Regions from separate parts of the Streptomyces sp. NBC_00873 genome, predicted to be linked through region 1. Evidence: riboswitches for the same ligand, from Rfam matches in the RefSeq annotation. Region 1 holds a riboswitch; the other holds the start of a gene.

Evidence for each region. Region 1 has a riboswitch for cobalamin ahead of OH809_RS04430 (CbtB-domain containing protein). Riboswitches for the same ligand answer to the same signal wherever they lie in the genome.
Region 2: it holds a riboswitch for cobalamin, as region 1 does, so the genes downstream of both, OH809_RS14775 (ribonucleoside-diphosphate reductase subunit alpha) here and OH809_RS04430 (CbtB-domain containing protein) in region 1, are expected to answer to the same signal.

The regions. Positions count from the first base shown of each region.
Region 1 covers NZ_CP108803.1:935,428-938,679, reverse strand. The annotation lists gene OH809_RS04440 (Asp23/Gls24 family envelope stress response protein) at 1-339, opposite strand, end outside; gene OH809_RS04435 (histidine phosphatase family protein) at 704-1,282, opposite strand; adenosylcobalamin (AdoCbl) riboswitch at 1,608-1,756, shown strand; gene OH809_RS04430 (CbtB-domain containing protein) at 1,760-1,978, shown strand; gene OH809_RS04425 (CbtA family protein) at 2,007-2,780, shown strand; gene OH809_RS04420 (GNAT family N-acetyltransferase) at 2,848-3,252, opposite strand, start outside.
Region 2 covers NZ_CP108803.1:3,305,704-3,308,955, reverse strand. The annotation lists gene OH809_RS14775 (ribonucleoside-diphosphate reductase subunit alpha) at 1-1,854, opposite strand, end outside; cobalamin riboswitch at 1,998-2,136, opposite strand; partial or broken gene OH809_RS14770 (GNAT family N-acetyltransferase) at 2,176-2,298, opposite strand; gene mctP (monocarboxylate uptake permease MctP) at 2,364-3,252, opposite strand, start outside.

The sequences.
Region 1 (3,252 bases):
CGAGTATCCGTATTCGACGATGATCGACAGGTCGACCGCCGTCTGGACCTCGCCGACCTCGACCTTGACACCGCTGGTGACGGACTGACTTCCCGCTCCGGGCACCCTCTCCCGCACGGCCCCCATACCGCGGGCGAATCCCCCTCCCATGCCCTGGACTCCGGGCACGCCCCGGGCGGCCAGCCCGGCGATCTTCGCCACCACGCCGTCGGCGATCGTGGTTCGGCCCCGCGACCCAGGTTCCGTTCGGCGGTTTCCGCCATGCGGTCCTGCTCCGTGCGTGGCCTCGGATTGCGGGCGGGCGGTATCGGGCCGATTCACCTGCGTTTGATCGGTCATGGTCGGTCGCCCTTCCGGAGAGAAGGTGGATTCGAAAGCCTTGGCCAGTCTACGTACCATTTGTCGACATTGCTCGAGCGGTAGGGGTACGTGGGCGGACCCACGGGCGGGCGCCGCCGTGGGTAGGCTGCCCCCTTCTCGTCCTCCCTGGTCCCGGTGTCGCGTAAATGGCGGCGTTGCGGGGGTCCGGCCGCGGGCGCTCGCCTTAACTGCCTCCCCGCGGTAGGGAGCCCACTCCCTGTCGTGGGGCAGGCCGAACGGTGCCGGCATGGAGGGAAGGTGCAGACCGACCGGTCGTCGGGGATGCTGTCACCTGACGTCACCGGCGGGGCGGGCCGGTCCGGCGGTGGAGGCCGACGCCGGGTTACGGGGCGTCGGTTCCGGTGCTCAGGGACTGCCCACAGCGCAGGTTCCAGCGGCCGGACCGGCCGCTGAGCTCTGTCAGTGTCAACGGGGCGACGTCCAACCGCCAGAAAGCCTGCGGCGGAAGGCCCAGCGCATGCACGATCGCGGCGCGCACCACCGCGGGTTCGACCACGGCGATCACGCGGCCGTCCCCGGCGCCGTCCCGATGCAACGAGTCAAGCCAGCCACCTACCCGCGCACACAGGTCCAGCAGCGACTCACCGCCGTGCGGTGCCGCCGAAGGGCCGGACAGCCAGACCGAGACCGCCTCCGGCTCGGCCTCGCTCACCTCCGCCAGTCGCTGCCCGCTCCAGCGCCCCAAGTCCCAGCCGCACAGGGCTGGTTCGGTCTCGGACAGCAGCCCCAGCGCCTCGGCGGTCCCGGCGCACCGCTCGTCCGCTCCGCGCACCCGGCGATCGGCGGCAGGCACCGCGGCAGCGGCCGCACGCGCCCGCCGGACACCGGACGCGTCGAGCGGGGCGTCGCCGTCGAAACGGGCTTCACGCAGCGCCGCATTGAGCGCCGGTGAGATCAACATCACTTGTGCCGTCAACACCGGTGTCAACTCCCTGAACTGTGGCCTTTCGGGTAAGACCGGCCGGCAATTGGGGGGCGGCGTCGCGGGGCTGGGGCACGCACCTCGCGGTGTTGTCGTCGATCACCATGTTCCCCGAGCTCTCGGCTTCGCTCGAGCAGGGGAGGCCCCATTCGCCATGGCTCAATCCTCGGCCTTGCGATGCACGCACCCCAGCCCCGCTCCTTCACCCACCCCCCAATTGCCGGTCGGTCCAAGCACACCATGGCATCCGGGCCCCCGGCCCTCCAGATGGCGCCATGGCGGCGCGTGCCCGCAGGCGGTATGGTCGCGACGAACATGACGACGGTGTGACGGAAGTCCGGTGAGAATCCGGCACGGTCGCGCCACTGTGAACCCGTACCCCTGCGGGAAGTCAGACCCGGCACTGTCGTCTCAGGCACCACGATCGGGACGCGTGTTCCCTCAGGAGGTTCTGCCATGGCACAGACTGCTGCCCCCGCAACCGTCGCCACACCCGCCATCACCCCCATCTCGCTGAAGGCCATTGCCCCGTGGGCGGTCTTCTTCGGCATCTTCATGCTCGTCCTCCTGTACTTCGTCGGCGCCGAGCAGGGTGCCACCGCTGTCATCTCCGGCGAAGGTGTCCACGAGTGGGTTCACGACGGTCGCCACCTGCTCGGTTTCCCCTGCCACTGACACGCTGCGCACCTCAGGGGAACCGCTCATGAACTCCATATCTGTCAGAGCGCTGCTCGTCCGCGGCATGCTGGCCGGACTTGCCGCGGGCGCGCTCGCTCTTGCCGTCGCCTACTTCCTCGGTGAATCCCGGGTGGACGCGGCGATCGCGCTCGAAGAGGCTCACAGCCACGACCACGGCGGCGGCGAGGAACTCGTCAGCCGCACCATGCAGTCCACCGCGGGTCTTGCCACCGGTGTCCTGGTCTTCGGTGTGGCGATCGGCGGCATCGCTGCGCTGGTCTTCTGCTACGCCCTCGGCCGCATCGGCAGGTTCGGCCCGAGGGCCACGGCCGCATTGATCGCGTTCGGCGCCCTGCTGACCGTGTATGTCGTGCCGTTCCTCAAATACCCGGCCAATCCGCCGGCTGTCGGAAATCCCGACACGATCGGCCAACGCACCGCCCTGTTCTTCCTGATGGTCGCCCTCAGCGTGCTGTTGGCCGTCGCTGCCGTCATCTTCGGCAAGCGGCTGGCTCCCCGTCTGGGCAACTGGAACGCGTCCATTGCCGCGTCCGCGGCCTATGTGCTCGTCATCGGGCTGGCCTACGCCTTCCTGCCCTCGTTCAATGAGGTCGGCAAGGACTTCCCGGCCAGTCTGCTGTGGGAGTTCCGCCTCGCCACCCTCGCCGTTCAGGCCGCGCTGTGGACCACTTTCGGTCTGGTCTTCGGCTATCTGACCGAGCGGCTGCTGGTGCCGAAGACCGGCCCGGTGACGGCCGGGGGCGGTACCACGTCCCACGCCGCAGCCGCTGCGAGCTGAGGCGCCGGCCGACTCGTCGGCCGTATGACGGCAGAACCCGCCGGGGCATCCCGGCGGGTTCTGCGTCTTATGCGGCGTCCGTCGCGTCGGTCGCTTCAGCCACGTACGTCGCATCCGTTGTGTCCGACGCCTCCGACGCCTCCGACCAGTCGATCAGGAAGTGCTTCACCCGGTCGTCCGCCCTGACGAAGCGCATGCCTGCCGCCACCATGACGTGCTGGGACGCGATGTTGTCGAGGTCGGCATCGCCGTTCACGGCGGCGATGCCCTCGTCGCGGGCGAACTCCAGCAGCGCCCGCAGCGCCTCGGAGGCGTACCCCTTGCCGCGCGCCGCAGGGGTCAGGCCGTAGCCGATCGTCACCTGCCCCTCCGGGTTCGGAGCGCCGTGAAAGCCCACTCCGCCTATGGCGTGTCCGTCCTGGCGGAGGCGGATCTCGTAGGCGCCGAACGGCTGGGGGTTGCCGGTGTCGGC
Region 2 (3,252 bases), 2.4 Mb from region 1:
GATCGTGGCGGTCGGAGCGATGGCGAGCAGCAGTGAGTTGCGCATGCCGGTCTTCGCGATCCGGGCACGCAGCGCGTCCCAGCGCTCCGGCCAGCTCAGCTCGGTGTCGTAGTGGTCGGGGTGCAGCACGCCGCGGGCGGCGCGCGTCTCGGACCAGGCGGGCAGCGGACCGGACCGCTCGGCGAGGTCGCAGGACGCCTCGTACGCGGCGAGCATGATCCGCTCGGAGATCTTCGTGGAGAGCGCGCGGGCCTCGGGGGAGTCGAACGGCAGCCGCAGCCGGAAGAAGACGTCCTGGAGCCCCATCGCGCCCAGCCCCACCGGACGCCAGCGGGCGTTGGAGCGGCCGGCCTGCTCGGTCGGGTAGAAGTTGATGTCGACGACCCGGTCGAGGAACGTCACGGCGGTACGGACTGTGGAGTCCAGCCGCTCCCAGTCGATGTCGCCGTCGGCCACGAACGAACCGAGGTTGACCGAACCGAGGTTGCAGACGGCGGTCTCGCCGTCGTCGGTGACTTCGAGGATCTCGGTGCACAGGTTCGACGAGTGGACGACGCGACCCGGCTCGGCGGTCTGGTTGGCCGTCCGGTTGGAGGCGTCCTTGAACGTCATCCAGCCCTGACCGGTCTGCGCGAGCGTCCGCATCATCCGGCCGTACAGCTCACGCGCGGGCATCGACTTGCGGGCCAGGCCCTTGGCCTCGGCTGCCCGGTACGCGGCGTCGAACTCGTCGCCCCACAGGTCGACCAGTTCCGGCACGTCGGCGGGGGAGAACAGCGACCAGTCGCCGTCCGCGTCGACCCGGCGCATGAACTCGTCCGGGATCCAGTGCGCCAGGTTGAGGTTGTGCGTACGCCGCTGGTCCTCGCCCGTGTTGTCGCGCAGCTCCAGGAATTCCTCGATGTCCGCGTGCCACGTCTCCAGGTAGACGGCGGCGGCGCCCTTGCGGCGGCCGCCCTGGTTCACTGCGGCGACCGAGGCGTCGAGCGTCTTCAGGAACGGCACGATGCCGTTTGAGTGCCCGTTGGTGCCGCGGATCAGCGAACCGCGGGCGCGGATCCGGGAGTACGAGAGGCCGATGCCGCCCGCGTGCTTGGACAGCCGCGCCACCTGGTGGTAGCGGTCGTAGATGGAGTCGAGCTCGTCCAGCGGCGAGTCCAGCAGATAGCAGGAGGACATCTGCGGGTGACGGGTGCCGGAGTTGAAGAGTGTGGGGGAGGAGGGGAGGTAGTCGAGGCGGCTCATCAGACCGTACAGCGCGGCGACCTCGTCCAGTGCGCGCGCCGACTCGTCCTCGGCGAGACCGGCGGCGACGCGCAGCATGAAGTGCTGCGGCGTCTCGATGACCTGGCGGGTGAGCGGGTGGCGCAGCAGATAGCGGCTGTGCAGTGTCCGCAGCCCGAAGTAGCCGAACCGGTCGTCGGCGCCGTCGGCGAGGGACTGCTCGACCAGCGCGTCGAGCCGGGCCGCGTGGAGCGCCACGAACGCGGCCGTACGGTCCGCGATCAGACCCTCGCGGTGGCCGACGGCGACCGAGGCGGAGAACGACAGCGCGCCCTGACCGGCCGCCTCGTCCGCGATGGCGCGGGTCAGGAGGCGGGCGGCGAGCCGGGAGTACGCGGGGTCCTCGGCGATCAGACCCGCGGCGGCCTCGGTGGCCAGCGCGCGCAACTCCGCCTCGTCCGACGCGGCGTTGCGGCCGCGCAGCGCGGCGGCGGCGACGCGGCCGGGGTCGGTGTCGGGCAGATCGGCAGTGAGGTCGGTCAGGGTCCGCAGCAGTGCGGTCCCGGGTCCGTCGTTCGTGGTTCCCGCGGACTCGGCGACTGAAGCCGGATCGGCTGGCGCGATGGTCACGTGGTGCTCTCCCTCGCTCGGCTCGGGGCCGGCGGGGGAGCGGGGCGGCCGCGCGGAGGCATGCCCGAGGAAGGAGGGCAGCACTGCGTGCGGCGTCCACCGGCCCATCCGCGAGGCCCGGACGTCTGGGCGTCCGGATCGGTCGAGCCGGACGCGCTGTCGGCAGGTCCTCGGACTTTCAGGGTGCACAAAGGGGCACCGAACACACCGTTGCGGGACAGTTCCGGATTCGCACCGGATTTCCCTGCGGCGACAGCGAGCACGAGCATACATGTGGGGGCCGCCCGATGAGGCGGCCCCCACATGTTGTGTCACAACGGTTCAGAAGCTCAGGCTGTACGTGAGCAGCGCGAGGCCCGCGATGGGATCCGAGTCGCGTTCCGGCGTGCGTACGAAGCCGAGTCGATGGTGGATCCGGTGGGCGCCGAGCATGGTCGGCTGGGTGCAGCCCGTCCGGCGAGGGAACCAGGGCCTGTCTTCCGGATCGGGCCTGATCCAGACGAAGGGCCCTAGCCGGCGGACGGGCTCGCGTCTGGTGACGGGCTCGACTCGGGCCTGGCCGACGGGAGTTCCACCCGGACACCCGGGTCGCCCGCGTCCGCCGTGTAGTCCGCCGGGGAGGTCTCGTCGATGCCCACCGGGGCCTTCACCGCGTTCAGGACGAACGTCAGCACCACCGTCACCACGGCGTTCAGCACGAACGCCGTCAGACCGATGTAGCCGATCTCGCCGATCCCCGGGATCTCCTTCGAGGAGCCGCCGAAGTGCGCCTGGGTCGGGCTCGCCACCCCGTACGCGGCGAGCGTGCCGTACACCATGCCGACCGCCCAGCCCGCGAGCAGCGCCCAGCGGTGGAACCACCGGGTGAACAGGCCGCCGACCAGCGCCGGGAACGTCTGCAGGATCCAGATCCCGCCGAGCAGCTGGAAGTTGATCGCGACCGTCTTGTCCATGGTGAGGACGAAGACGAGCGCACCGACCTTCACCAGCAGCGACACCAGCTTGGAGACCTTCGTCTCCTGGGCCGGGGTCGCGTCGGGCTTCAGGAAGTCCTTGTAGATGTTCCGGGTGAAGAGGTTGGCCGCGGCGATCGACATGATCGCGGCGGGCACCAGCGCGCCGATGCCGATCGCCGCGAACGCCACGCCGGCGAACCAGTCGGGGAACATGTTCTCGAACAGCTGCGGGATCGCCAACTGTCCGTTCTCCACCTTGACTCCGGCGGCGATCGCCATGAAGCCGAGCAAGGCCAGCAGGCCCAGCATCAGCGAGTACAGCGGCAGGATCGTGGTGTTCCGCCGGATCACCTCACGGCTGCGGCTGGAGAGCGTCGCCGTGATCGAGTGCGGGTACATGAAGAGGGCGAGCGCCGACCCCAGGGCCAGGGTCGCGTAACCC